DNA from 2 places in the Streptomyces sp. NPDC058877 genome. Region 2 is predicted to be linked to the other one. Evidence: predicted binding sites of a transcription regulator. Region 2 holds the regulator's gene; the other holds the start of a gene.
The links. Region 2 encodes HrcA, which represses chaperone genes, less so after heat shock. Its sites were predicted from a motif close to TTNGCACTCNGNNNNNCNGAGTGCNAA; they were not measured.
Positions count from the first base shown of each region.

Region 1: the regulator HrcA is predicted to act here: its motif matches at 3,770-3,796, upstream of ACFW2Y_RS20135 (FmdB family zinc ribbon protein).

Region 1 is NZ_JBHYMF010000083.1:10,356-24,776, reverse strand. Features, by position in the region: gene ACFW2Y_RS20160 (low temperature requirement protein A) at 1-475, opposite strand, end outside; gene ACFW2Y_RS20155 (hypothetical protein) at 864-1,085, shown strand; gene mscL (large conductance mechanosensitive channel protein MscL) at 1,105-1,611, opposite strand; gene ACFW2Y_RS20145 (hypothetical protein) at 1,747-2,361, opposite strand; gene ACFW2Y_RS20140 (S-methyl-5'-thioadenosine phosphorylase) at 2,489-3,334, opposite strand; gene ACFW2Y_RS20135 (FmdB family zinc ribbon protein) at 3,429-3,758, opposite strand; gene ACFW2Y_RS20130 (MFS transporter) at 3,982-5,259, opposite strand; gene ACFW2Y_RS20125 (potassium/proton antiporter) at 5,513-7,084, opposite strand; gene ACFW2Y_RS20120 (penicillin acylase family protein) at 7,297-10,056, shown strand; gene ACFW2Y_RS20115 (5-formyltetrahydrofolate cyclo-ligase) at 10,057-10,650, opposite strand; gene galU (UTP--glucose-1-phosphate uridylyltransferase GalU) at 10,755-11,666, shown strand; gene glp (gephyrin-like molybdotransferase Glp) at 11,671-13,038, shown strand; gene moaC (cyclic pyranopterin monophosphate synthase MoaC) at 13,096-13,581, shown strand; gene ACFW2Y_RS20095 (molybdenum cofactor biosynthesis protein B) at 13,578-14,138, shown strand; gene ACFW2Y_RS20090 (GNAT family N-acetyltransferase) at 14,153-14,421, shown strand, end outside.
Region 2 is NZ_JBHYMF010000018.1:40,142-54,562, forward strand. Features, by position in the region: gene lepA (translation elongation factor 4) at 1-164, shown strand, start outside; gene ACFW2Y_RS06860 (AMP-dependent synthetase/ligase) at 362-2,239, shown strand; gene hemW (radical SAM family heme chaperone HemW) at 2,287-3,519, shown strand; gene ACFW2Y_RS06870 (DUF3097 domain-containing protein) at 3,555-4,358, opposite strand; gene ACFW2Y_RS06875 (MBL fold metallo-hydrolase) at 4,494-5,222, opposite strand; gene hrcA (heat-inducible transcriptional repressor HrcA) at 5,371-6,390, shown strand; gene dnaJ (molecular chaperone DnaJ) at 6,391-7,530, shown strand; gene ACFW2Y_RS06890 (nitronate monooxygenase) at 7,662-8,744, shown strand; gene ACFW2Y_RS06895 (16S rRNA (uracil(1498)-N(3))-methyltransferase) at 8,741-9,484, shown strand; gene ACFW2Y_RS06900 (histidine triad nucleotide-binding protein) at 9,718-10,077, shown strand; gene ACFW2Y_RS06905 (ribonuclease Z) at 10,081-10,986, shown strand; gene ACFW2Y_RS06910 (adenosine deaminase) at 10,989-11,987, shown strand; gene ACFW2Y_RS06915 (MFS transporter) at 11,995-13,326, opposite strand; gene ACFW2Y_RS06920 (carbohydrate kinase family protein) at 13,585-14,421, shown strand, end outside.

The DNA of each region.
Region 1 (14,421 bases), on a different contig from region 2:
TCTGGCAGGCGAGCACCCCGCCCGCGTACCGGTGGCACATGGTCCGTTCCGCCGGAGAGGAGGCGTGGCGGGCGGCGCGCAGCCACTGCGAGGCCAGGGCGACCCGCATCACGACGTAGCCGAGGTAGACGACGAGGAAGTCGTGCTCCGCGAAGGCGCGCGAGACGCCGGCGGCGAGCACGAGGACACCGGCGATCTGGACCAGGGTGACGATCCGGTAGAGCACGTCGTCGTTGTCGTAGGCCGAGGCGAACCAGGAGAAGTTCATCCACGCCCACCAGATCGCGAAGAAGACCATCGCGTAGCTGACGATGCCCTCGCCGGCGTGCCCCTCGGCGATCGCGTGCACCAGTTCGGCCCCGGCCTGGGCGACGGCGACGACGAAGCACAGGTCGAAGAAGAGCTCCAGGGGCGTGGCGGCCCGGTGCGACTCCTCACGGGAGCGCGCGGTGAGGGGGAGGAACGGTTGTGTCATGGACCCCAGCACAGCAGAGCGGCCGGCCGGGAGGGCCGCATGCCACGCCCGCCGCACTGCGTCTGCGCGAACCGACCCGCAGGAGGCGCGGGGCCGGCCGGCGGTGTCGTTCGTCGGGGCGGCCCCGCACGAGCAAACGCTACGCTCACCGCCCCCGCCCCGCCGTCGCCGTACGGCCCCCGTCGCAGGGTCGTAAGTCCCCTGGAACCGGGGCCTTCCCGGGCCGCCGCCCCGCCCCGCCGCCCGGAGCGAAGCCGCCCCGCCCCCGTGACGAAGGGGCTTCGACGCCCGCGAGGGAGAGGCCACCGCGGGAGCGCCTTCCCGAGGTCTGCCGAAGAACTGCTGATCAGGGGGGTACGGGGCGGCGGGGCGGGCGTACCCTGAAGAGATGAGCACCGCCCCCGCCCACGGACCGCGAGACGCGAAGCGGCCCGGCACCACTTCCCCCACCGAGAACACTCCGAAGCCGGCACTCGTCTTCGACGATCCGCTGGACCAGCAATCCGCGGACGACACGGACCGCGGGTGGGGAGAGCGGCCTCCGGCCGGCGGCGACAGTGCCGCCGAGCTCGCGCGCTTCCTCGACGAGAAGCCGCCGCACCACCTCTGAGACCGGCGCGTCCCGCCGGTCAGGAGGTGGGGTGCTTCCCGAAACCGCCACCGGAGCCGGCGCCCCCGCCCGTGCCGCTGCCCGTGCCCGTCGACGGACCGCGCTGGGAGACGAGGTGGTCGCGGATCTCCTTGAGCACCTCCAGCTCGCTGACCTCCAGGGTCTCCTGGACGCCTTCCTTCGCCTTGTCGTGCGCGGCGCGCTTGGCGAGGACCTTGGCCATCGGCAGGACCATGAGGAAGTAGACGACGGCCGCGGTGATCAGGAAGCTGAGGACCGCGCTGAGGACGGTGCCCCACATGATCGGGATGCCGGAGACCACGTTCCCCGCGTCGTCGATCCTGCAGGGGCCCTTGAGGCAGGACCGGTAGCTGTCCAGGTCCTTCGTGCCGAAGGCTCCCACGAGCGGGTTGATGACGCCCCTGACCACCGAGTTCACGATGTTGGTGAAGGCGGCACCGATGACGACCGCCACCGCGAGGTCGATCACGTTTCCGCGCATCAGGAAGGCCTTGAAGCCCGCCATCACACTTTCCTTCTTGGCCACCGGGGTGCCTTTCGTCGCGTGTGCTGCTGTGTGCGGAGCCATTAGGCCGTGAAGGTCGCAGGGGCGTCCAATCCATACACACGGGACGGTTACTTGACAGTGAGTCAGTGCGAATCAGCACAAGATCAGCGCCAGTTGGGAAGTGACACCGGCACCTGCCAGTGTCGTGGCGGTCGAGCGCGGCACGGACAGGACGACGAGCGCCCCGCCGTCCGCACGCGCCTCCGCGGGGCGCGGGACTTCTGCCACCCGGGCGCCCGTGGCGACCACCCGGGCTTCGCCCCCCTCGCCCAGCGGGGAGTCGGGCGCGGCGATGACGTCGACCAGGTCGCCGGGGCGCAGCAGCCGGACGGTTTCGGCGTCGGCGATCCGCACCGGTGCGGAGACCAGGTCTGCGACGGGGGGTCGTGCGCGGGCGCCGGGCGTGGAGTCGTGGAGCACCGGCCCGTGTGCTGCGGGGGCTTCGAGTGACGAGGGGCCGGCGCTCGACGGGGTCCTGCCGGAAGGCCCCGCGTGCGCGGGGCCCGTGCCCGGAAGCCCCGGGCGGGGAGGTCCCGAGCCGGTGAGCGCGACGGCCAGCGAGGCCGCGGTCAGGGCCAGGAGCAGTGCCGGTGCGCGCCGCCCCCGGCGCAGTGCCCGCCGCAACCGCTGCCGGGTGCCCCGGACGCGTAGCGGCTCGAAGGGCGGCACCACACGGGGCGCGGGGACGGAGGAGGGGGGCGTCGTCACGGGGAGGTACCGCCTGTTCGGCTCGGGGGCGGGGTGCGTCCCCCACTCTCCCGACCCCGCCCCCGGCCCGCGCCGCCCTGTGGACCGCTCCCCGGCTGTGGACGACCCCCTCACCCCCGGGGGTGGTTCAGGGCAGCTCGATCCCCAGGTCCCAGCCGTCCTGGGCACGGGTGCAGAGGCAGTCCCGGTCCAGGGTCGCCGGGAGCGCCGACACCGCGTCGAAGAGCACCCCCCGCAGGCGTTCCACGTTCTCGCCGAACACCTGCAGCACCTCGGTGTGGGAGACGCCCTCGCCCGTTTCCGCGCCCGCGTCCAGGTCGGTGACGAGGGCGAGCGAGGTGTAGCAGAGGCCCAGTTCGCGGGCGAGGACGGCCTCCGGGTGCCCGGTCATGCCGACGATCGACCATCCGGCGGCGGCGTGCCAGCGCGATTCGGCACGGGTGGAGAAGCGGGGGCCTTCGACGACGACCATGGTGCCGCCGTCGACCGGCTCCCAACCGCGCCCCCGGGCGGCCTTCACGGCGACCCGCCGCCCGTCCGGGCAGTAGGGGTCGGCGAAGGTCACGTGGACGACGTTGGGGACGGCGCCGTCCGCGCGGCGCTCCCCGTCGAAGTAGGTCTGGGCGCGGCTCTTGGTGCGGTCGACCAGCTGGTCGGGCACGACGAGCGTGCCAGGCCCGTACTCCTCGCGCAGCCCGCCGACGGCGCAGGGGCCGAGGACCTGCCGCACGCCCACGGAGCGCAGCGCCCAGAGGTTGGCGCGGTAGTTGATCCGGTGCGGGGGGACGGTGTGGCCGCGGCCGTGCCGGGGCAGGAAGGCGACCCGTCGGCCGGCGACCTCGCCGAAGAACAGGGAGTCGCTGGGGCTGCCGTAGGGGGTGTCGACGGACACCTCCGTGACGTCCTCCAGGAACGAGTAGAAGCCGGAGCCGCCGATCACGCCGATGTCCGCGTACGCGTCATGGTTCGCCATGCCGGTCACTCTATGCACGGGGTGCGGCGGGGGAGCGGCCGAGGGCCCCGTCGCGGGGTGCGACGGGGCCCTCGGGAAGTCCGCGGGGCAGCGGTCAGGCTGCGGAGCTTCCGGTGCTCGACGAGGACGTCGAGGAGGAGGAAGCGGACGACGAAGCGGCCGGCTTGGCGTCCGAGGACGAAGCGGACGACGAGGTCGACGGGGTGGTCGAGGACTTCGACGAGGCCGGCGAACTGCTGGACGAGGAGCCGCGGCTGTCGTTCCGGTAGAAGCCGGAGCCCTTGAAGACGATGCCGACGGCCGAGAACACCTTCTTCAGGCGTCCCTGGCAGCTGGGGCACTCGGTCAGGGCGTCATCGGTGAACTTCTGCACCGCCTCGAGGCCTTCGCCGCACTCGGTGCACTGGTACTGGTAGGTCGGCACTTGACTTCCTCCTGGCACTCTCACTCGATGAGTGCTAACAATTTTCCATAGTAGCGGCTGCGTCCAGCCGCTCGGAGTAACATTCGTCACCTGCTTCGCCGGCGGTCGGGGCCCGACCGGTCGCCACGGAGGCCCGAAGGTCCGCGCGAAGGGCCTCCTTCCGGCAGGCCCCGCGAGGGTCACCGCGGTGCGTTCCCCGGGGGGAAGGGCGAGCAGGTCGACTTCATGCGCTTCCGACCGTGACCGGTTCGCGGTCCCTCGTGCCCCGGGCGATCGTGCGGGTCCCGCGGGCCGGCGCGAGCCGCGACCGCAGGGCCAGCAGGGTGGCCAGGGCGAGGGCGGTGCCGGCCATCGGCACCAGGAAGCCGGCGCTGGCGCCGTGGGCGTCGGCGAGGCGTCCGGCGACCGTGACGGCCGCGGCCTGGCCGAGTGCGACGGCGCCGGTGAGCCAGGTGAAGGCCTCGGTGCGGGCCGTGGCCGGCACCAGGGCCTCGACCAGGGTGTAGCCGGTGATCAGCGCGGGGGCGATGCACAGGCCGACGACCAGGCCCAGGGCGCCGAGGAGCAGCACCGAGTGTGCGGTCCACAGCAGGGAGGCCGCGGCGGCGAGACCCGCGTAGCCCAGGACCAGGCGCCGGCGGGGGCCGGTCTTCCAGGCGATGGCGCCCATGGCGATGCCCGCGAGCATGTTGCCGGCGGCGAAGATCCCGTACAGCAGGCCGTTGGCGCCGGGGTTGCCGATCTCTTCGGTGAAGGCGGTGAGGGAGACCTGCATGCCGCCGAAGACGGAGCCGATGCCGAGGAAGGCGATGACCAGGACGCGGACGCCGGGGACGGACAGGGCGGAGCGGTGGGGTTCGGCGGTGGCCGTGGTGGGCCGTCCGTAAGCGGGCTGGGTGGCGCGCTGGGCGGCGAAGAACAGGCCGCCGACGAGGGTGAGGGCGGCCTCGGCGATCAGGCCGGCGGCCGGGTGGACCCCGGTGCACAGGGCGGTCGCGAGGACGGGGCCGACGACGAAGGTGAACTCGTCCGTCACGGATTCGAAGGCCGCGGCCGTCGACATCAGCGGAGTCCCGTCCAGCTTGGCGGCCCAGCGGGCCCGGACCATCGGCCCGACCTGGGGCACGGAGGCGCCGGCGGGCACGGCGGCCAGGAAGAGCGCCCACAGCGGGGCCCCGACCAGGGCGAGGACGACGAGCAGGGAGACGGCGACGGAGTGGACGAGGACCCCGGGGACCAGGACGGCGCGCTGTCCGAAGCGGTCGGCGAGCTTGCCGCTCTGCGGGGCGAAGAGCGCCATGGAGACGCCGGTGACGGCGGCGACCGCGCCGGCGCTGCCGAAGGATCCGGTGGTGTGCTGGACGAGCAGGACGATGCCGATGGTCAGCATCGCGAAGGGCTGTCGTGCGGCGAAGCCGGGGATCAGGAAGGAGAGCGCACCGGGAGTGCGCAGCAGCTGCCCGTAGCCGGGCCGCTTGTCCGAGACGACCGTGGACGCCACGGTCCTTGCCTTTCTGCCGCCTGGTAGCGCGCCCCGAGCACGGTGGTGCGGGTGTCGCCGAGAGCTGTCCTCATGCGCGTTACTGCGGTAGATACCGGGCCGGCCCCACGGTGGAGGGGCGCCACGGCCGCCATACGGTCGCGCCAGCTCTGCGTCAGGCAGAGTTGGTTCGATCAGGTGTTCCTTAGATGGTACAGGGGAGAGGCTCTTCCCGCCTGGGAAAACACTCCCGCACCCGAATTAATGCCTGGGATTAACGGGAAGTTTTCCTCTCGTGGCCACTTCCCGGCAGGTGGAAGCGCGGGGTGGTCTCCGCGGCCCTGCCGACGGCGGTCGATCCGCCGGTCCCGAGCCAGCCGGCGAGCTTGCCGCCCTGTCCGACCGCCCGCAGCCGCCGCTCGGTGGCGTCGCGCACGGGGTCGGTGGCGACGACCAGGAGTTCGTCGCCGCGCCGCAGCACGGTCGAGGGCCCCGGTACGAAGCTGGCGTCGTCCCGTACGACCAGGGTGACCGCGGCCCCGGCCGGCAGGCGGAGCTCGGCGACCTCGACGCCGTGCATCCGGGAGCCCGCCGGGATGGCCACGGAGAGCAGGTGTCCGCGGAGCCGCTCCAGGGGGGCGGATTCGACGCCGAGGTCGGCGGCCTCGGCGGAGTCGCCCAATTTGAGGGCCTTCGCCAGCCAGGGCAGGGTCGGGCCCTGGACGAGGGTGTAGACGACGACGAGGACGAAGACGATGTTGAAGATCCGCTCGCTGCCCTCGATCTGCGACACCATCGGGATGGTGGCGAGGATGATGGGGACGGCTCCGCGCAGGCCGGCCCAGGACATCAGGACCTGCTCCTGCCAGGGGATCCGGAAGGGCAGCAGGCTGACCAGGACCTCCATGGGCCGGGCGACCGTCGTCAGGACGAGGCCGATCACGACGGCGGGCCAGAAGTCGCGGACGAGCTCGTGCGGGGTGACGAGCAGGCCGAGCAGGACGAACATGCCGATCTGGGCGATCCAGCCGAGTCCCTCGGCGAAGCCGCGGTTCGCGGGGGCGTGCGGCAGCTTGGCGTTGCCGAGGACCATCGAGGCCAGGTAGACGGCGAGGAAGCCCGAACCGTGGACCATCGCGCCGGCGGCGTACGCGGTGACCGCGATGGCCATGACGGCGATCGGGTAGAGGCCGGAGGCGGGCAGGGCGACGTGGCGCAGGCCGTAGGCGCCGACGAAGCCGACGGCGAGGCCGACGGCGGCGCCGATGGCGAGTTCGAGGGCGATCTCGCCGACGAGCACGTACCACTGGTCGACGGGGCCCGCGGTGGAGAAGGCGACGACGAGGATGACGACGGGGGCGTCGTTGAAGCCGGATTCGGCCTCCAGGACGCCGGTGACCCGGGAGGGGAGGGGCACCTTGCGCAGGACGGAGAAGACCGCGGCGGCATCGGTGGAGGAGACGACGGCGCCGATGATCAGGGCCTGTCGCCAGTCGAGTCCGACCAGGTAGTGCGCGGCCGAGGCCGTGATGCCGACGCTCACCGCGACGCCCACGGTGGAGAGGACGACCGCGGCGGGCAGGGCCGGCTTGATCTCCTTCCACTTCGTGCCGAGTCCGCCCTCGGCGAGGATGACGACGAGGGCGGCGTACCCGATGACCTGCGTGAGCTCGGCGTTGTCGAAGGCGACGTTGCCGATGCCGTCCTGTCCCATCGCGACGCCGATGCCCAGGTAGAGCAGGAGGCTGGGGAGGCCGCTCCGGGAGGAGATCCGCACGGCGGCGACGGCCACGAGCAGGACGAGCGAGCAGATGAGCAGCAGTGCGTTGAGCTGGTGGACAGTCAGTGCCGTTCCTTCCCCTCACGTGCGGCTGGATCGTGCTCCAGCGGCCGGTACTTCGTTACCTTACCTAATCTTTAACGCTTTCTTGACGCCGGCTTTGCCTCTCCTCGTTCATCAGTACGGTTCTCTTCCTGACACCGCGTCCGGGCCGTCCGGACGCTGCGCCTAAGGTTGCTCCCGTACCCCAGGACCACCCTGCCCCTCGAAGGACAGCGATGCCCTCCAACACGACCGCACCCCCCGGCAAGAAGACCGCCAAGAAAGGGCGGCGTGCCCGCCTGCTCCTCCTCGTCCTGGTCCTCGCACTGGTCGTGGGCATTGGCTTCGGCGGTTACTGGGGCGTGAGCACCGTCCGGGCCTCGTTCCCGCAGACGACCGGTGAGATCCGCCTCGACCGGCTCTCCGCCGACGTCGAGGTCAAACGCGACGCGAACGGCGTTCCGCAGATCTACGCCGACAACGAGGCGGACCTCTTCCGCGCCCAGGGCTACGTCCAGGCGCAGGACCGGTTCTACGAGATGGACGTCCGCCGGCACGTGACCGCGGGCCGGCTCTCCGAGATGTTCGGCGAGAGCCAGGTCGACACCGACGCCTTCCTGCGCACGCTCGGCTGGCGCCGGGTCGCGCAGGAGGAGTACGACAAGGTCCTCTCGCCGGAGACCAAGAAGTACCTCCAGGCGTACGCGGAGGGCGTCAACGCCTACCTGAAGGACCGGGACCCGGCCGACGTCTCCGTCGAGTACGCCGCGCTCGCCTTCACCAACGACTACGCGATCGAGCCGTGGACGCCGGTCGACTCGGTGGCCTGGCTCAAGGCGATGGCCTGGGACCTGCGCGGCAACATGCAGGACGAGATCGACCGCTCGCTGATGACGAGCCGGCTGAGCGCGAAGCAGATCAAGGAGCTGTACCCGGAGTACCCGTACGCGCTCCACCAGCCGATCCTGGGCGGCGGCACGGTCGACGAGTCCACCGGGAAGTTCGACCCGAAGGCCCGGGCATCCGGGGACGAGGGCACCGCGGACGGGGACGCCACGGGCACCGGCACCGACGGTTCCGGTTCCTCCGGCTCCTCCGGAGTGCAGTCCCAGCTCAGCGCGCTCTCCGAGGTCCTCGACACGGTCCCGGCCCTCCTCGGCCCCAACGGCAACGGCATCGGGTCGAACTCCTGGGTCGTCTCCGGCACGTACACGACCTCGGGCAAGCCGCTGCTCGCCAACGACCCGCACCTCGCGCCCCAGCTGCCGTCCCTCTGGTACCAGATGGGCCTGCACTGCCGCTCGGTCTCGGCGACCTGCCGCTACGACGTCGCCGGCTACACCTTCTCCGGCACGCCCGGAGTGATCATCGGCCACAACGACAAGGTCGCCTGGGGCCTCACCAACCTGGGCGCCGACGTGACCGACCTCTACCTGGAGAAGATCGGCCCCGACGGCTACCTCGTCGACGGCAAGGTGAAGCCCTTCACGAGCCGCGAGGAGACCATCAAGGTCGCCGGCGGCAGCGACCGCAAGATCACCGTCCGCTCCACCGAGCGGGGCCCGCTCGTCTCCGACCGCTCCTCCGAGCTGGAGAAGGTCGGCCGGACCGCCCCCGTCGGCAACGCCGCCCCCGACCGCGGCACCGGCTACGGCGTCTCCCTCCAGTGGACCGCGCTCCAGCCGGGCAAGTCGATGGACGCGATCTTCGCCCTGGACCGGGCCAAGGACTTCACCACCTTCCGGGCCGCCGCGAAGAACTTCGAGGTCCCGTCCCAGAACCTGATCTACGCCGACGTCGAAGGCCACATCGGCTACCAGTCCCCGGGCAAGATCCCGCAGCGCTCCAAGGGCGACGGCACCCTCCCGGCGCCGGGCTGGGACTCCTCCTACCGTTGGAAGGGGTACATCCCCTTCGAGCAGCTGCCCTACGAGTACGACCCGGAGCGCGGCTACATCGTCACCGCCAACCAGGCCGTCATCGACGAGAAGGCCTACCCCGACCTGCTCACCAAGGACTGGGGCTACGGCTCGCGCAGCCAGCGGATCAACGACCTCATCGAGTCGAAGATCAAGGACGGCGGAAAGATCTCGCCGGACGACATGCGGACCATGCAGAGCGACAACCGCAGCGAGATCGCGACCCTGCTCAACCCGCTGCTGCTGAAGGTCGACATCGCCGACCCCTACGTCCGCGAGGCGCAGAAGCTGCTGGAGGGCTGGGACTACACCCAGGAGCCCGACTCGGCCGCCGCCGCCTACTTCAACGCCGTCTGGCGCAACGTCCTCAAGCTCGCCTTCGGCGACAAGCTGCCCAAGGAGCTGCGCGTCGAGGGGGACTGCATCAACGTGCGTCCGGCCGACGCCACCGGCCCGGTCGACGAGCAGAACAAGCTCGTCCGGGAGTGCGGCGAGCGCGACCCCGACTCGGCGCAGCCGGACGGCGGCGACCGCTGGTACGAGGTGGTCCGTCCGCTCCTCAAGCAGGAGAAGAGCGACTGGTGGGTCACCCCCGCCAACCGCACCGACCCGGCCACCGAGACCCGCGACCAGCTGCTCGCCCGCGCCATGAAGGACGCGCGCTGGGAGCTGACCGCCAAGCTCGGCAAGGACGTCTCCAGTTGGAACTGGGGCCGCCTGCACCAGCTGACCCTGAAGAACCAGACCCTCGGCACCGCGGGCCCCGGCTTCGTGCAGCGGCTCCTCAACCGCGGCCCGTGGAACCTGGGCGGCGGCGAGGCGGCGGTCGACGCCACCGGTTGGAACGCGGCCGGCGGCTACGACGTCATCTGGGTGCCGTCGATGCGGATGGTCGTCAACGTCGGCGACTGGGACAAGTCCCGCTGGGTCAACCTGACCGGGGCCTCCGGTCACGCCTTCCACCCCCACTACGCCGACCAGACGGACACCTGGGCGAAGGGCGAGTTGTACGACTGGGCCTACGGCAAGGCCGCGGTGGACGCGGCGGCGGAGGACACCTTGGTCCTCAAGCCCTGATCAGGGGCGGAAACGGGTGACCCCCTTTGGGGTCACCACCGCGTGTACGGGGTGGTCGTGCGGTTCCTCCGGGACCCGGGCGACCACCTCGTCCGCGTAGAGGAGCACCACCAGGGCCGGGTCGACGCCCGCCCGGACGAGCCGGGCGAGGACCCGGTCGTACGAGCCGCCGCCCCGCCCGAGCCGCATTCCGCGGCCGTCCACCGCGAGGCCCGGCAGCAGCACGGCGTCGGCGGTGCACACCGCCTCGGGGCCGAGCCGGGGGCCCAGCGGTTCGAGGAGTCCCCGGCCCGCCTTCGCGAGCCGTCCGGGCCCCTCGTACGCGGCCCAGTCCAAGTCGTTGTCGGGCAGCAGGACGGGGAGCAGGACCCGTACCCCGCGCACACGGAGGGCGTCGAGCAGCGCGCGCGTGCCCGGCTCGCGCCCCACCGACACATAGGCGGCGACGGTGGCCGCCCCGGAGAGTTCGGCCAGTTCCATTCCCCGGCGGGCCAGTGATTCGGCCGTGTTCGCGAGGGAATCGGGGGTCAGTGCGGCCCGGGCTGCCAGAAGTCGGCTGCGCAGCACGGTCTTTTCAGACATCTCCGAAGTCATGAAGGCCTTCTATGTGTTCGTGAAATTCTCATAATTGGCTTTATGGCAAGAAAGTTAACCGAAGGCACATCTTCTTCTCATTCTGAACGACTAAGGTGCTCCGCATGAATCAGTCGCTCCTCAGGCTCGGTCGGATCACCAAGGCTGTCATCCCGGCCGCCGGCCTCGGCACCCGCTTCCTTCCGGCGACCAAGGCGACGCCGAAGGAGATGCTGCCAGTCGTCGACAAGCCGGCCATCCAGTACGTCGTGGAAGAAGCCGTCGCGGCCGGCCTTTCCGACGTCCTGATGATCACCGGCCGGAACAAGCGCCCCCTGGAGGACCACTTCGACCGGAACTACGAACTGGAAGAAGCCCTGATCCGCAAGGGCGACGGGGAACGCCTCTCCAAGGTCCAGGAGTCCAGCGACCTCGCGACCATGCACTATGTGCGCCAGGGCGCCCCGCGCGGCCTCGGCCACGCCGTGCTCTGCGCCGCCCCCCACGTAGGCGACCAGCCCTTCGCGGTGCTCCTCGGCGACGACCTCATCGACCCGCGCGACCCCCTCCTCGCGCGGATGGTGGAGGTGCAGGAGCGCGAGGGCGGCAGCGTGATCGCGCTGATGGAGGTCGAGCCCTCGCAGATCCACCTCTACGGCTGCGCGGCGGTCGAGCCCACCGGCGACTCGGACGTCGTCAAGGTCACGGACCTGGTCGAGAAGCCCGACCCGGGCGAGGCGCCCAGCAATTACGCGATCATCGGCCGCTACGTGCTGGACCCGGCCGTCTTCGACACGTTGCGGGAGACCGAGCCGGGGCGCGGCGGGGAGATCCAGCTGACCGACGCCCTGCAGAAACTCGCCTCGGACGAGAAGATCGGCGGCCCGGTGCACGGCGTCGTGTTCAAGGGACGCCGCTATGACACCGGTGACCGCGGGGACTATCTGCGTGCCATTGTCAGACTCGCGTGCGAACGTGAAGATTTGGGACCGGACTTCCGGGCCTGGCTCCGGAGATACGTCAGCGAGGAGATGTAACACCTTGAGCAGCAGCGCGGCACCGTCGCCGTCCCACGACGACCACCACGAGCACGGCCCCGGCGAAGGGTCCGCCGACCCCTGCGCAGGCCCGGCCCGCGGCCTGTGGTCGGTGGACGAGCACCTCGCCGACATCCTCGCGACGGTCGGCCCGCTCGAACCCATCGAGCTCCAACTCCTCGACGCACAGGGCTGTGTCCTCGTCGAGGACGTGACGGTGCCGGTCGCGCTGCCCCCCTTCGACAACAGCTCCATGGACGGGTACGCCGTCCGGATCGCCGACGTCACCGGCGCCACCGAGGAGTTCCCCGCCGTCCTCACCGTGATCGGCGACGTCGCGGCCGGTGCCGAGGGCCTGCCCGAGGTCGGCCCCGGTCAAGCCGCCCGGATCATGACCGGCGCCCCGCTGCCGCCCGGCGCCGAGGCCGTCGTTCCCGTGGAGTGGACCGACGGCGGCACCGGCGGGGGCGCCGCCACCGGCATGAGCGCCGCGAGCGCCGCCCCCGAGGGGGCCGGGGGAGAGGTCCGGGTGCACCGGTCCGCCGAGGCCGGCGCCCACGTCCGGACCGCGGGCAGCGACGTACGGGCCGGCGAGCTCGCCCTCGCGGCGGGCACGGTCCTGGGGCCGCCGCAGATCGGTCTGCTCGCCGCGATCGGCCGCGGCACGGTCCGGGTCCGTCCGAGGCCCCGGGTGGTGGTCCTCTCGACCGGCAGCGAGCTCGTCCAGCCCGGCGAACCGCTGGGCAAGGGCCAGATCCACGACTCCAACAGCTTCGCGCTCGCCGCGGCGGCCCGGGACGCCGGCGCCCTCGCCTACCGGGTGGGCGCCGTCGCCGACGACGCCGAGTCGCTGCGCGCCACCATCGAGGACCAGCTCATCCGGGCCGACCTGATCGTGACCACCGGCGGGGTGAGCGTCGGCGCGTACGACGTGGTGAAGGAGGCGCTGACCGCCGACGGACAGGTCGACTTCCGCAAGCTGGCGATGCAGCCGGGCAAGCCGCAGGGCTTCGGCGCGATCGGCGTCGAGCAGATCCCGCTGCTCGCCCTCCCGGGCAACCCGGTCTCCTCGTACGTCTCCTTCGAGCTGTTCGTGCGTCCCGCGATCCGCGCGCTGATGGGCGTCGAGGACCTGCACCGGCCCCGGGTGCGGGCGACCCTCGCCGCCGACGGGGCCCTGTCGTCCCCGGCGGGCCGCCGGCAGTTCCTGCGCGGCCGGTACGACCGGGAGGCAGGCACCGTCACTCCGGTGGGCGGTGCCGGCTCCCATCTGATCGCGGCCCTCGCGCACGCGGACTGCCTGCTGGTGGTCCCGGAGGAGACGGAGAGGGCGGAGCCCGGCACCGAGCTGGAAGTGGTCCTCCTCGGCTGAGGGGGCGAGGGTGGGGGTACGGTGTCGTCCCACACAGCGACCGGGAGTGTCACGGCCATGAGCACGCAGCAAGGTCTCACCCACATCGACGAGGCGGGCGCGGCCCGCATGGTCGACGTATCGGCGAAGGACGTCACGTCCCGCACCGCCCGCGCCAGCGGGCGGGTCCTCGTCTCGCCGCGCGTGATCGAGCTGCTGCGCGGCGAGGGCGTCCCGAAGGGAGACGCCCTCGCGACCGCCCGCATCGCCGGGATCATGGGCGCCAAGAAGACCCCCGACCTCATCCCCCTCTGCCACCCGCTGGCCGTCTCGGGCGTCACCCTGGACCTGGCGGTCGCGGACGACGCGGTCGAGATCCTGGCGACGGTGAAGACCACCGACCGCACCGGCGTCGAGATGGAGGCCCTGACGGCGGTCTCGGTGGCCGCCCTGACCGTCGTCGACATGGTCAAGGCGGTCGACAAGGGCGCGGTCATCTCCGACGTGCGGGTGGAGGAGAAGACGGGCGGCAAGTCGGGCCACTGGACGAGGACCGAGGCGTGACGCGCGCCGGCCGGGTCGCGGGAGCACACGAGCACGAGGCGGCCCCCGACCGTCCAGGGGAGGCCCCGGCGGAGGCCTATCGCGCGCTCGTCGTCACCGCCTCCAACCGGGCGTCCGCGGGGGTGTACGAGGACAGGGGCGGCCCGCTGATCGCCGAGGGCCTCACCCGGATGCGCTTCGCCGTGGAGGGCCCCCAGGTCGTCCCCGACGGCGCGCCCGTCGAGGCGGCCCTGCGCGCCGGGGTCGCCGCCGGGTACGACGTGATCGTCACCACCGGCGGCACGGGCATCTCGCCCACCGACGAGACCCCCGAGGCGACCCGACGGGTCCTGGAGCGGGAGATCCCGGGCATCCCCGAGGCGATCCGCGCCCACGGCCGGGAGAAGGTGCCGACGGCGGCGCTCTCGCGCGGTCTGGCCGGGGTCGCCGGCAGCACGCTCATCGTGAACCTGCCGGGCTCTCCGGGCGGGGTGCGCGACGGGCTCGCCGTCCTGGAGCCGCTGCTGCGCCACGCCGTCGACCAGATCCGCGGCGGCGACCATCCGAGAGCGTCGTGATTCCGTCCTGGCCGGTGGTCCTCGTCGACGGCGATGTGCTGCTCCGACCGATAAAGATGCGTGACCAGGCCGCCTGGCGCGAGGTGAACCGTCGCAACCGCGAGTGGTTGCGCCCCTGGGAGGCGACGGTTCCGCCGCCGGCTCCCGGTGGCCCGGTCGCCCAGCGGCCGACGTACCGCCAGATGGTGCGGCACCTGAGGTCGGAGGCGAACGCCGGGCGGATGCTGCCGTTCGTCATCGAGTACCAGGGCCGGCTCGTCGGCCAGTTGACCGTCGCGGGAAT
Region 2 (14,421 bases):
TCCTCGCCAAGTGCTACGGCGGTGACATCTCCCGGAAGCGGAAGCTGCTGGAGAAGCAGAAGGAAGGAAAGAAGCGCATGAAGATGGTCGGCTCGGTGGAGGTGCCCCAGGAGGCCTTCATCGCCGTCCTCTCCAGCGACGAGTCCTCCGGCAAGAAGAAGTAGCCGGACCGTCGGGAAGCGCCGTTCCGTGCAACCAGCGGGTCCACGTGCCGTGTGCGCGTGGGCCCGTTCGTTATGAAGCGACGCCCTGCAGCCCCTTACGCGCCGGTCCCCCGCCCTTTAGTCTGAACCCGGCTCGAAGGTTACTCGCCAGTTAGTTACGAACCACCAGAAGGCACCGCCGCCGCCCGGAGGACGTCGTGAGCGACACACAGACCCAGATCGAGAACCGGCCGCCCTCCGTGGCGACCCTCTTCCTTGAGCGCGTCGAGCGGACCCCGGATGCGGAGGCCTACCGCCACCCGGTTCCCGCGGCCTCCGGCACCGGACCGGACGACTGGAAGTCGCTCAGCTGGGGGCAGGCCGCCGAGCGGGTCTACGCGATCGCCGCCGGCCTCATCGACCTCGGCGTCCAGCCCGAGGAGCGGGTCGCCCTCGCCTCCTCCACCCGGGTCGAGTGGATCCTCGCCGACCTCGGCGTGATGTGCGCCGGTGCCGCGACCACCACCGTCTACCCGCAGACCAATGCGGAGGAGTCGGCGTTCATCCTCTCCGACTCCGAGTCGAAGGTCCTCATCGCCGAGGACGCGGCCCAGGTGGCCAAGGCCGTCGAGTGCCGCGCCGACCTGCCCGACCTCCACCACGTCGTGGTCATCGACCCGGCCGGCGTCGACACCGGGGACGAATGGGTCGTGACCCTCGCGGACCTGGAGGCGCGCGGCAGGGCCTACCTGGAGGAGCACCCCGACGCGATCAAGGAGCGCGTCGCCGCGATCACCCCCACGCAGCTGGCCACCCTGATCTACACCTCGGGCACCACCGGCCGCCCCAAGGGCGTGCGCCTCCCGCACGACAACTGGTCGTACATGGCCAAGGCCATCGCCGCCACCGGTCTCGTCACCCAGGAGGACGTGCAGTACCTGTGGCTGCCGCTCGCCCACGTCTTCGGCAAGGTCCTCACCTCGGGCCACATCGAGGTCGGGCACGTCACCGCCGTCGACGGCCGCGTCGACAAGATCATCGAGAACCTTCCGGTGGTCCGGCCGACCTACATGGCCGCCGTGCCCCGCATCTTCGAGAAGGTCTACAACGGGGTCGCCAGCAAGGCCCGTGCCGGCGGCGGCGCCAAGTACAAGATCTTCCAGTGGGCGGCCGGCGTCGCCCGCGAGTACGCCAAGACCACCCAGGACAACTTCCGCCGCACCGGCACGGCCTCCGCGCCCTTCGGCCTCTCGGCCAAGCACAAGGTCGCCGACGCGCTCGTCTACGGCAAGATCCGCGAGGCCTTCGGCGGCAACCTGCGCGCCTGCATCTCCGGTTCCGCCGCCCTCGCCCCCGAGATCGGGTACTTCTTCGCCGGCGCCGGCATCCACATCCTGGAGGGCTACGGCCTCACCGAGTCCTCCGCGGCCTCCTTCGTCAATCCCGGCGAGGCCTACCGCACCGGCACCGTCGGCAAGCCGCTCCCCGGCACCGAGGTCCGGATCGCCGACGACGGCGAGATCCTGCTGCGCGGCCCCGGCATCATGGAGGGCTACCACGGCCTGCCGGAGAAGACGGCCGAGGTACTGGAGTCCGACGGCTGGTTCCACACCGGTGACATCGGCGAGCTGTCCGCGGACGGCTACCTCCGGATCACCGACCGCAAGAAGGACCTGATCAAGACGTCCGGCGGAAAGTACATCGCCCCGGCGGAGGTCGAGGGCCACTTCAAGGCCGTCTGCCCGTTCGTCTCGAACATCCTCGTCCACGGTGCCGACCGGAACTTCTGCACCGCCCTGATCGCCCTCGACGAGCCGGCCATCCTCGGCTGGGCCGCCGAGCACGGGCTCGGCGGCGCGTCGTACGCCGAGGTCGTCGCCGACGCGCGGACCCAGAAGCTGGTCCAGGGATACGTCGACCGTCTCAACGAGGGGCTCCAGCGCTGGCAGACGATCAAGAAGTTCCGTCTGCTGCCGCGCGACCTCGACATCGAGCACGGTGAGCTCACGCCGTCCCTCAAGCTGAAGCGGCCGGTCGTCGAGCGGGCGTACAAGGACCTCATCGAGGAGATGTACGAGGGCTCGCGCGAGGCCTGACCGGCGAGCGGGACCGGCACCCCGGGCAGTACGGGACAATGGGTCCCATGCCTTCCGTACTGCCCGATGGTGAGCCCGTTCCCGAAGACGGGGCGCTGCCCCCACAGGCCCTCGCGGGTGCCGCGGACCGGCCGCTCGGGTTCTACCTGCACGTGCCGTACTGCGCGACGCGCTGCGGCTACTGCGACTTCAACACGTACACGGCGAGCGAACTGCGCGGTACGGGCGGTGTGCTCGCCTCCCGCGACAACTACGCCGAGCAGGTCGTCGAGGAGATCCGGCTCGCCCGGAAGGTCCTGGGAGACGATCCGAGGCCGGTCCGGACCGTCTTCGTCGGCGGCGGCACGCCGACCCTGCTCGCCGCCGGGGACCTGGTCCGCATGCTGGCGGCCGTCCGCGACGAGTTCGGGCTCGCGGACGACGCCGAGGTGACGACGGAGGCCAATCCGGAGTCCGTCGACCCGGCCTACCTCGCGGAGCTGCGCGCCGGCGGCTTCAACCGGATCTCCTTCGGGATGCAGAGCGCCCGCCAGCACGTCCTGCAGGTCCTCGACCGCACCCACACCCCCGGGCGCCCCGAGGCGTGCGTCGCCGAGGCGCGGGCCGCGGGCTTCGAGCACGTCAACCTGGACCTGATCTACGGCACCCCGGGGGAGTCCGACGACGACTGGCGGGCCTCGCTGGAGGCGGCGATCGGGGCCGGGCCGGACCACGTGAGCGCCTATGCCCTGATCGTCGAGGAGGGCACCCAGCTGGCGCGGCGCATCCGGCGCGGCGAGGTGCCCATGACCGACGACGACGTGCACGCCGACCGGTACCTGATCGCGGACTCGGTCCTGGCCGGGGCCGGACTCAAGTGGTACGAGGTGTCCAACTGGGCCGCTTCCGAGTCCGGGCGCTGCCTCCACAACGAGCTGTACTGGCGGGGCGCCGACTGGTGGGGCGCGGGCCCCGGTGCCCACTCGCACGTGGGCGGCGTGCGGTGGTGGAACGTGAAGCATCCCGGTGCGTACGCTGCGGCGCTGGCCGGCGGGAGGTCGCCGGGCGCCGGGCGCGAGGTCCTCTCGGACGAGGACCGGCGGGTGGAGCGGGTGCTGCTGGAGCTGAGGCTCCGTGACGGGTGCCCCTTGGACCTCCTGCGACCGCAGGGCCGCATCGCGGCCGAGCGCTCGCTGGCCGAGGGGCTCCTGGAGCCGGGGCCGTACGGGGCGGGGCGCGCGGTCCTGACCCTGCGCGGGCGGCTGCTCGCCGACGCGGTGGTGCGCGACCTGGTGGACTGAGGGGGCGCCCGGCCGACGGCGGCCCCGCGCCGGGGTCAGGGCACCGTCACGTGGTCGATCAGGCGTTCCACCGCACCCAGCAGCTCCGGCTCCAGGTCCCGGTACGAGGCGACCCTCGACAGGATGTGCTGCCAGGCCGCACCCGTGTGGGCCGGCCACCCGAGGGCCCGGCAGACGCCCGTCTTCCAGTCCTGGCCGCGGGGGACCGTCGGCCAGGCGGGGATGCCCAGGGAGGACGGCTTCACGGCCTCCCAGACGTCGACGTACGGGTGGCCGACGACCAGGACGTCCGGAGAACTCACCCGGGCCGCGATCCGGGACTCCTTGGAGCCCGGGACCAGGTGGTCCACCAGCACGCCCAGACGGGCGTCCGGCGCCGGACCGAACTCCGCGACGATCGACGGCAGGTCGTCGACGCCCTCCAGGTACTCCACGACCACGCCTTCGATCCGCAGGTCATCGCCCCAGACCCGCTCGACCAGCTCCGCGTCGTGACGGCCCTCCACGTAGATCCGGCCCGCCCGGGCCACCCGTGCCCGCGCCCCCGGGACCGCGATCGAGCCGGAGGCCGTGCGAGCGGGCCGTGCCGGGCCGGCCGCGGAAGGGCGCACCAGGGTCACGACCTCGCCCTCCCACAGGAAGCCGCGCGGTTCCAGCGGGAACACCCGGTGCTTGCCGAAGCGGTCCTCCAGGGTCACCGTGCCCGCCTCGCAGCGGATCACCGCCCCGCAGAAGCCCGTCGTGACCTCTTCGACGACGAGGTCGCGGTCCGCCGGGACCTCCGGGACGGGCTTCGTCCTCTTCCAGGGGGGCGTCAGGTCCGGGTCGTAGCTGCGCATGGGCTCGATTCTGTCCGGGGCACGGGGCACGGGGCACGGGGCACGGGGCACGGGGGCGGCCGGGGCGGCTGCCGCCCTCCGGGGACGGCCGAAAGGGCGTCAGGTCCACGCGCGGGCCGCGCACTTCGGGTGACGTTAGGCCACGCCGAAGCGGCGTGCCAGTTCATCGCGCTGGCCCCGCACGAACGCGGCGTCCACCACCGCCCCGTGGCCCGGTACGTACGCCGCCTGTTCGCCGCCCAGGGAGAGGAGGCGGTCCAGGGCGTCCGGCCAACGGGACGGGACGGCGTCCGGGCCCGCCTGGGGCTCGCCCGACTCCTCCACCAGGTCGCCGCAGAAGACGACCTCGCGCGAGCCCGGTGCGCAGAGCGCCAGGTCGTGCCCCGTGTGCCCGGGGCCCACGTTCGCCAGGAGGACCTGCCGGTCCCCCAGGTCGAGCGTCCACTCGCCCGAGACCACGTGCCGCGGGGCCACCAGGACGTCCGCCGCCTCCGCAGCCGCCACCGGGTCCAGGCCGTGTCGCACCGCGTCCGTGCGCAGGGCTTCCCGGTCCCGGGCCCGGCTCAGCAGCTGGTCGCTGCCCACCGCGCCGAACACCTCCGCGCCCGCGAACGCGGCCGTGCCGAAGACGTGGTCGAAATGGGGGTGTCCCAGTGCGATGTGCGTCACTCTCCGGCCGCCGGTGAGCCCCTTGATCTGCGTCCGCAGCTCCGCGCCCTCCGCGAGCGAGGAGCCCGTGTCGTACAGCAGCACCCCTCGTGAGCCCAGCACCAGGCCCACCGTGGCGTCCCAGCCGGGCAGTCGTCGCCGGCCCACCCCGTCCGCGAGCCGCTCCCATCCGTACGCTTCCCAATCCACGTCCATGGGGCGACGCTAGCCGGTGCGGGCGCCGCCTCCTTGCCAGGAGCGATGCCCGCCGCCGTACACTGGCCGGGGAATCGCTGGCACTCGGACAGGGGGAGTGCCAAAAGCGGAGCAACCGGAACGACGACGACAGGCGGAGGTGCGCACGATGCTCAGCGAACGCAGGCTCGAGGTCCTGCGCGCCATCGTCCAGGACTACGTCGGGACGGAGGAGCCGGTGGGCTCCAAGGCGCTCACGGAGCGCCACAAGCTCGGGGTGTCACCCGCCACCGTGCGCAACGACATGGCCGTCCTGGAGGAGGAGGGCTTCATCGCCCAACCCCACACCAGTGCCGGCCGCATCCCGACCGACAAGGGCTACCGGCTCTTCGTCGACCGGCTCGCCGGCGTCAAGCCGCTGTCGACGCCCGAGCGGCGGGCGATCCACAACTTCCTGGACGGTGCCGTCGACCTCGACGACGTCGTCGGCCGTACGGTCCGTCTGCTCGCGCAGCTGACCCGGCAGGTCGCCGTCGTCCAGTACCCCTCGCTGACCCGTTCGACCGTCCGGCACGTGGAGCTGCTCTCGCTGGCCCCGGCCCGCCTGATGCTCGTCCTCATCACGGACACCGGTCGGGTGGAGCAGCGCGTCATCGACTGCCCGGTGCCCTTCGGCGAGACCTCGCTCGCCGATCTGCGGGCCCGGCTCAACAGCCGGGTCGTCGGCCGTCGGTTCGCCGACGTGCCGCAGCTGGTGCAGGACCTTCCCGAGTCCTTCGAGGAGGCCGAGGACCGCGCCACGGTCTCCACCGTGCTCGCGACCCTCCTCGAAACGCTCGTCGAGGAGCACGAGGAGCGGCTGATGATCGGCGGCACCGCCAATCTCACCCGCTTCGGACACGACTTCCCCCTGATGATCAGGCCCGTCCTGGAGGCACTGGAGGAGCAGGTCGTGCTCCTCAAGCTGCTCGGCGAGGCCAAGGAATCCGGCATGACCGTACGCATCGGGCACGAGAACGCCCACGAGGGGCTGAGCTCCACGTCCGTCGTCTCGGTCGGCTACGGTTCGGGCGGCGAGGCAGTCGCCAAACTCGGCGTGGTCGGACCGACCCGCATGGACTACCCCGGAACGATGGGAGCGGTACGCGCAGTGGCACGTTACGTCGGACAGATCCTGGCGGAGTCGTAAGTGGCCACGGACTACTACGCCGTACTCGGCGTACGCCGCGACGCGTCCCAGGACGAGATCAAGAAGGCGTTCCGGAGGCTCGCGCGCGAGCTGCACCCGGACGTCAATCCCGATCCGAAGACGCAGGAGCGCTTCAAGGAGATCAACGCCGCCTACGAGGTCCTCTCGGACCCGCAGAAGAAGCAGGTCTACGACCTCGGCGGCGACCCGCTCTCGGCCTCCGGCGGGGGCGGCGCGGGCGGTGGCTTCGGGGCGGGTGGCTTCGGCAACTTCTCCGACATCATGGACGCCTTCTTCGGCACGGCCTCGCAGCGCGGTCCGCGTTCGCGCACCCGCCGCGGGCAGGACGCCATGATCCGTCTGGAGATCGACCTCAACGAGGCCGCCTTCGGCACCACCAAGGACATCCAGGTCGACACGGCGGTCGTCTGCACCACCTGTTCGGGGGAGGGCGCCGCGCCCGGCACCTCCCCGCAGACCTGCGACATGTGCCGCGGTCGCGGTGAGGTGTCCCAGGTCACCCGGTCCTTCCTCGGTCAGGTCATGACCTCCCGGCCCTGCCCGCAGTGTCAGGGCTTCGGCACCGTCGTCCCGACGCCGTGCCCCGAGTGCGCGGGGGACGGAAGGGTCCGGTCCCGCCGCACCCTCACGGTCAAGATCCCGGCCGGTGTCGACAACGGCACCCGCATCCAGCTCGCGGGCGAGGGCGAGGTCGGTCCCGGCGGCGGTCCCGCCGGCGACCTGTACGTCGAGATCCACGAGACCCCGCACGAGGTCTTCCAGCGGCGCGGCGACGACCTGCACTGCACGGTCACCATCCCGATGACGGCGGGTGCGCTCGGCACGAAGGTGCCGCTGCAGACCCTCGACGGCGTCGAGGAGATCGACATCCGCCCGGGAACGCAGTCGGGCCAGTCGATTCCGCTGCACGGCCGGGGCATCACGCACCTGCGGGGCAACGGTCGGGGCGACCTGATCGTGCACGTCGAGGTGACCACCCCGAACAAGCTCGACGCGGAGCAGGAGCGACTCCTGCGCGAGCTGGCCAAGCTGCGCGGCGAGGAGCGGCCCACCGGCCAGTTCCAGCCGGGACAGCAGGGGTTGTTCTCGCGGCTCAAGGACGCGTTCAACGGGCGGTAGGCGCTCGTGCGGGCGGGGGGACGGGGCGCCGGAAGGCGCGGACCCGTCCCCCCACCCGTGTCCGGAGCAGGCCCTTCCGTGACCTGACGGACGGATTCGGCCCGGAAGCAGGGGCATGGCACCATGCCCCCATGTCCACCACCGCACTGAACGGTCTCTCTCGTTTCCCGATCGTGCAGGCCCCCATGGCGGGTGGCGCCGCTGGTCCCGATCTCGTCGGGGCCGTCTGCGAGGCCGGGGCGCTCGGCTTCCTGGCCGGCGGGTACAAGACGGCCGGGGGGCTCTACCAGGAGATCAAGCAGGTGCGTGGGCTCACCGCACGCCCCTTCGGCGTCAACCTCTTCCTGCCCCAGGAGGGGCCGCACGCCGACCCCGCCGCCGTCGAGGTCTACCGCCACCAGCTCGCCGGCGAGGCCACCTGGTACGGCACCCCGCTCGGCGAGGCCGACGACTCCCGCGACGACGCCTACGACGCCAAGCTCGCGATCCTCCTGGAGGACCCGGTCCCCGTCGTCTCCTTCACCTTCGGCTGTCCCGCGCCCGAGACCTTCCGGGCCTTCGACCGGGTCGGCACGTACACCCTCGTCACCGTCACCTCCGTCGAGGAGGCCCTCGCCGCGGAACGCGCCGGGGCCGGAGCCGTCTGCGTCCAGGGCGTCGAGGCCGGTGGACACCAGGGCACGCACCGCGACGAACCGGCCGAGGACGACGCACCCGGCACCGGGCTCCTCACCCTCGTCACCGAGGTCCGCCGGGCCGTCGCGCTCCCCGTCGTCGCCGCCGGCGGGATCATGTGCGGTGCGCAGATCGCCGCCGTCCTCACCGCCGGGGCCGCCGCCGCGCAGCTCGGCACCGCCTTCCTCCGCTGTCCGGAGTCGGGCGCCCACCCGTTGCACAAACAGGCACTGACCGACCCGCTGTTCACCCGGACCGCCCTCACCCGGGCCTTCTCCGGACGCTCGGCACGCGGTCTCGTCAACCGCTTCATGCGCGAGCACGGACCGTACGCCCCCGCCGCCTACCCCGAGGTCCACCACCTCACGGCCCCGCTCCGCAAGGCCGCGGCCCATGCCGGCGACGCCCAGGGCATGGCCCTGTGGGCGGGCCAGGGGTACCGCCTCGCCCGCGAGCTCCCCGCCGGGGAACTGGTCGGGGTGCTGGCCGCCGAACTCGACACCGCCCTCTCCGGACCGCCCCACAGGAGCACCCCATGACCGCACCCGTCTTCGTCGTCGACGCCGTCCCCGGTGCCGGGAGCTTCCTCCTGGACGGGCCCGAGGGGCGGCACGCCGTTTCCGTGAAGCGGCTACGCGCCGGGGAGGGGCTGGTCCTCGCCGACGGCCGGGGCCGTTGGGCCGAGGGCGTGGTGCTGGCCGCCGAGGGCAAGGACCGGCTCACCGTCCGCATCGACGAGGTCCACGAGGACTCCGAGGAGGAGCCCCGGATCACCGTCGTCCAGGCGCTCCCCAAGGGCGACCGCGGTGAACTCGCCGTCGAGACCATGACGGAGACCGGGGTGGACGCGATCGTCCCCTGGGCCGCGTCCCGCTGCATCACCCAGTGGAAGGGCGACCGGGGTCTCAAGGCGCTCGCCAAGTGGCGGTCCACCGCACGGGAGGCCGGCAAGCAGTCGCGCCGCACCCGCTTCCCCGAGGTCGTCGACCTCATGACGACCAAGCAGGTCACCGCCTTCCTCGCGGGCGCCGACTTCGCGGCCGTCCTGCACGAGGACCGTGAGCACCCCAGCGGGACGCTCGCCACCGCGGAACTTCCGGTGAAGGGGTCGATCGTGCTCGTCGTCGGTCCCGAGGGTGGGGTCTCGCCGGAGGAGCTCGCCGCCTTCGAGGCCGCCGGGGCGAAGCCGTACCGCTTGGGCCGCAGCGTGCTGCGCACCTCGACGGCCGGTACGGCGGCGACCGCCCTGGTTCTGGGACGCACCGGCCGCTGGAGCTAGGCGGTCCGTCCGGGGAGGGCGGGAAGCACGGCCCGCGGGCGGTCCGCCCGCGGCCTCGGACGCGCCTCCGCGGGGCCCCGGCACCGCACACCGGGGGAGCCGCCCGGCCCCGGACCCGCGCGCACCGGAGAACCGGCCGGGAACCTCAGCGGGACCCGTCCCGTGGGGGCGGCGGATAGCATGCCCGTCGTACCGGTGTTGTACTGATCGACAGAGGCGAGGAGGCCCGGGCCATGGCCGGAGAGCCGCAGAGCGACTGCCTGTTCTGCAAGATCGCGCAAGGGGAGGTGCCGGCGACGATCGTGCGCGAGACGGAGACCACCGTCGCGTTCCGCGACATCAACCCGCAGGCGCCCACGCACGTCCTCGTGATCCCGCGCGCCCACTACCCCGACGCCGCCTCGCTGGCCGCTGCCGCGCCGACCGTCGCCGCGGACGTGCTGCAGGAGGCGGGGCGGGTCGCCGAGCAGGAGAAGGTCGACGGCAGCGGCTTCCGGGTCGTCTTCAACACCGGGGCCGGTGCCGGACAGACCGTCTTCCACGCCCATGCGCACGTCCTGGGCGGTCGTGGGCTCAACTGGCCGCCCGGATAGCCCGTGTCCGTACGCGAACTGGTCGTCCTCGGAACCGCCAGCCAGGTCCCGACCCGACACCGCAACCACAACGGCTACCTGTTGCGCTGGGACGGCCGGGGCGTCCTCTTCGATCCGGGCGAGGGGACCCAGCGGCAGATGTTGCGGGCCGGGGTCGCCGCCCACGACCTGGACCGGATCTGCGTCACGCACTTCCACGGCGACCATTCGCTCGGCCTGGCCGGGGTGATCCAGCGGATCAACCTCGACCAGGTCCCGCACCCGGTCACCGCCCACTACCCCGCGAGCGGACGCCACTTCTTCGAACGGCTGCGGTACGCCACCGCCTACCGGGAGACCGTGCGCCTGGTCGAGTCACCCGTCACCGCCGACGGGCCGCTCGCCACCACCGAGGACTTCACCCTGGAGGCCCGGCGGCTCTCCCACCCCGTCGAGTCCTACGGCTATCGGATCGTCGAGCCCGACGGGCGTCGGATCCTGCCCGCGAAGCTCGCCGAGCACGGCATCAAGGGCCCCGACGTCGGTCGGATCCAGCGCGAGGGCAGCCTGAACGGCGTCACCCTCGACGAGGTCAGCGAGATCCGGCGCGGGCAGCGCTTCGCCTTCGTCATGGACACCCGACTCTGTGACGGGGTGCACGCCCTCGCCGAGGGCGCCGACATGCTCGTCATCGAGTCGACCTTCCTGGACGAGGACGTCCGGCTCGCCACCGACCACGGCCATCTGACGGCCGGACAGGCCGCCTCCGTCGCACGGGACGCAGGGGTCCGGCACCTCGTCCTCACCCACTTCTCGCAGCGTTACTCCGACCCCGCCGTGTTCGAGCGGCAGGCCCGGGAGGCCGGCTTCGACGGCGAGTTGAGCATCGCCCAGGACCTCATGCGGGTCCCCGTACCGAAACGAACGTGACCATGCCCGTACCCAAGGCCGAGCTGCACCTCCACATCGAGGGCACCCTCGAACCCGAGCTGGCCTTCGCGCTCGCCGCCCGCAACGGCGTGACCCTGCCCCACGCGGACACCGCCGCCCTCCGCGAGGCCTACCGCTTCAGCGACCTCCAGTCCTTCCTGGACCTGTACTACCGTCTGATGGCCGTCCTGCGCACCGCCGAGGACTTCACCGAGCTCGCCGACGCCTACCTGGAGCGGGCCGCCGCCCAGGGCGTTCGGCACGCCGAGGTCTTCTTCGACCCGCAGGCGCACACCGCGCGGGGCGTCCCCCTCGGCACCGTGGTCGAGGGCCTGTCCGCCTCCCTGGACCGGGCCGAGGAACGGTACGGCGTCTCCACCCGGCTCATCATGTGCTTCCTGCGCGACGAGCCCGTCGAGTCGGCGATGGCCACCCTGGAGGCGGCCAAGCCGTATCTGGACCGGATCACGGGCATCGGCCTGGACTCCGCGGAGGCCGACCACCCGCCGGCCGCGTTCCGGGCCGTGTACGAGGAGGCCGCCCGGCTCGGTCTGCGCCGCGTCGCCCACGCCGGCGAGGAGGGCCCCGCCGCGTACGTCCGGGAGGCCCTCGACGTCCTCGGCGTCGAGCGGATCGACCACGGCCTGCGCTGCGTGGAGGACCCGGAGCTCGTCGAGCGGCTGGCCCGCGAGCGGGTGCCGCTCACGCTCTGTCCCCTGTCGAACGTCCGGCTCCGCGTCGTCGACGCCCTCGCTGACCATCCGCTCCCGCTGATGATGGACGCGGGACTGCTGGTCACCGTCAACTCCGACGACCCGGCCTACTTCGGGGGGTACGCGGGCGACAACTTCGACGGCGTGCAGCAGGCGCTGGGACTGACCGAGGACCAGCTCCGCGGACTGGCGCGCAACTCCTTCCGGGCCGCGTTCCTGGAGGACGACGAGCCCCGCCGGGCGCGGTACCTCGCCGAGGTGGAGGCGTACGCCTTCGGTACGGAGTAGGACCGGCTCACCCCCGGTCCGACGGCCTCGCCAGTCCGAACGTCGACCGCGACGCCCGGCGGCGGCCCGCTCCCACCGGGATCGCGGCCACCGGCTGCTCCGGAGCGCCCACCTGGGGGACCAGGGACGCCGCGGCCCCCTTGCCCGCGAGGACCGCGGCGGGGGCGCCGCCGCGGCGGCGGATCGAGCCGGGGACCAGCGGACGGCCGGCGGCGCGGCGGGCGACCGCGGCCATGGGGGCGGCGACGAGCAGGAGCAGGGAGCAGAGGACCAGCCCCATCCCCGGGTAGCCGAAGCGTGCGGAGAGCAGGGAGCCGGCGACCGGGCCGCAGGCCGTGCCCAGCGAGGACACCGAGCCGACCGTCACGGCCCAGCGGCCGTGCGGGTCGAGGGAGGCCGCCATGCCCAGGAGGTAGGAGAGGACGACCGGGTAGACGGCGTTCCAGAGGACCTCGCCGGTCGCGAAGGCGGCGAGGCCCCCGGCGGCCGAGCTCAACAGCACGCACCCCGCGATGACCACCGTGCCCACCCCGATCGGAACCGCGCGGCCCAGCCGCGAGCCGAGTGCCCCCGCGGCCGTGACTCCGAGGAGCCCTGCGCCGAGCGCCGTCGCGAAGACCGCGCCGACGGTGACCTCGGAGAGGCCGGCCTGGGTGAGCCCGATGCGCCCGCTCACCCCCCAGAGCGCGTTCTGCGCGAGGGACCAGCACAGGATGCTGCCGGCGAGCACGGCACCGGTCCGCCGGTAGGGCAGGGGGCCCCGGGACGTCGCGGCGGCCCCGCGCACCGTGCGTGCGGCGCCCGGGAGCCGGTGCGTGACCGGCCACACCAGGGCCGCTGCACCGGCGATCGCGAGCAGCGGTCCGGCATGTCCGCCGCCCAGGTGCGGGAGGGTCAGGTAGAGGGCGCCGGCGGTCGCCGAGACGGAGAGCAGGCCGAGGGTGGAGGCCCGGTGCGGATCGTGTTCACCGGCGATGCCCGCCACGGCCACGGCGGTTGCGGTGCCGGAGCCGAGGCCGCCGAGGACCACGCCCGCGACCACCAGCGGTACGGAGTCGGTGGTGGTGGCGGCGCCGTATCCGACGGCCATCGCGAGGAGGCCCGCACGGGCGGCCGGGCGGGGCCCGATCCGATCGCCGCGGGCGGCGAGCGCGAAGCCGGCGGTCGAGGAGCCGAGGAGGAGGACGGAGCCGACCAGGCCCGCTTGGGCGGGGGTGACGCCGAGCCCGGCGGGGAGCCGGCCGACGACGGTGGGCAGCAGGTACGGGGCGAGGTAACCAGCGGTGAAGAGGGCGACGAGGGCGACGAGCGCCCCCGCGCCGCGCGTCCGCGCGGACATGGGCGTTCCCGGGAACAGAAGGGGGAGGGGTGGAGCGCCCGGTGGTGTGCAGGGAGCACGGGGTCGCGAGGCCATGTGTATCAAGCGGGCGAGCGGGCGGAGAAGATGGTTCCCGCTGGTTTACGGTGTGATCTGGGTCACTTATTGTTTGGGATGGCGATTGAGGGGTATCTCAAGCGCTTCCTGCTGCATCCCATCCGTCACCGGCCCCCCATCGGGCACACTGATCTGATCCGCACCACGACCGGGGAGCCTGCCGTGACCACAGCAAAGGGAGAGCAGTCGCAACACGACGCCGGGGTCGACCCGTTGGTGTGCCTGCGCGAGCCCACCGACCCCGCCTGCGACGTCTTCCTGACCGGCACGGTCTTCCTCGACATCATCTTCACCGGCCTGGACAGCGCCCCGGTCCGCGGCACCGAGTCCTGGGCCAGGGGCATGGGCTCCAGTCCCGGCGGGGTCGCCAACATGGCCACCGCCCTCGCCCGGCTCGGCCTGCGGACCTCCCTCGCCGCGGCCTTCGGCGACGACCACTACGGCGAGTACTGCTGGGACGCCCTGGAACAGGGGGAGGGGATCGACCTGTCGCTCTCCCGCACGGTCCCCGGCTGGCACTCGCCGGTCACCGTCTCCATGGCCTACGAGGGCGAGCGCACGATGGTCTCCCACGGCCACGAAGCCCCGCCGCTCGACGACGCCCTGCCCGCCTATCCGCCGCACGCGCGTGCGGCCGTCGCCTCCCTCGTGCCCGGCCGTCCCGAGGAGTGGGTCGCCCAGGCCGCCCGCGGCGGGGCCAAGGTCTTCGCCGACGTCGGCTGGGACGACACCGGCCGCTGGGACCTGGCCGGCCTCGGCGACCTCCAGCACTGCGAGGCCTTCCTCCCCAATGCCGCCGAGGCGATGCGCTACACCCGCACCGACTGCCCCCGGGCCGCCGCCCGCGCCCTCGCCGACAAGGTCCGCTACGCCGTGGTCACCCTCGGCCCCGAGGGCGCCTATGCCGTCGACGCCGCCACCGGCGAGACCGCCGAGGTCCCCGCGATCAGGGTCGCCGCCCTCGATCCGACCGGTGCCGGGGACGTCTTCGTCGCCGGA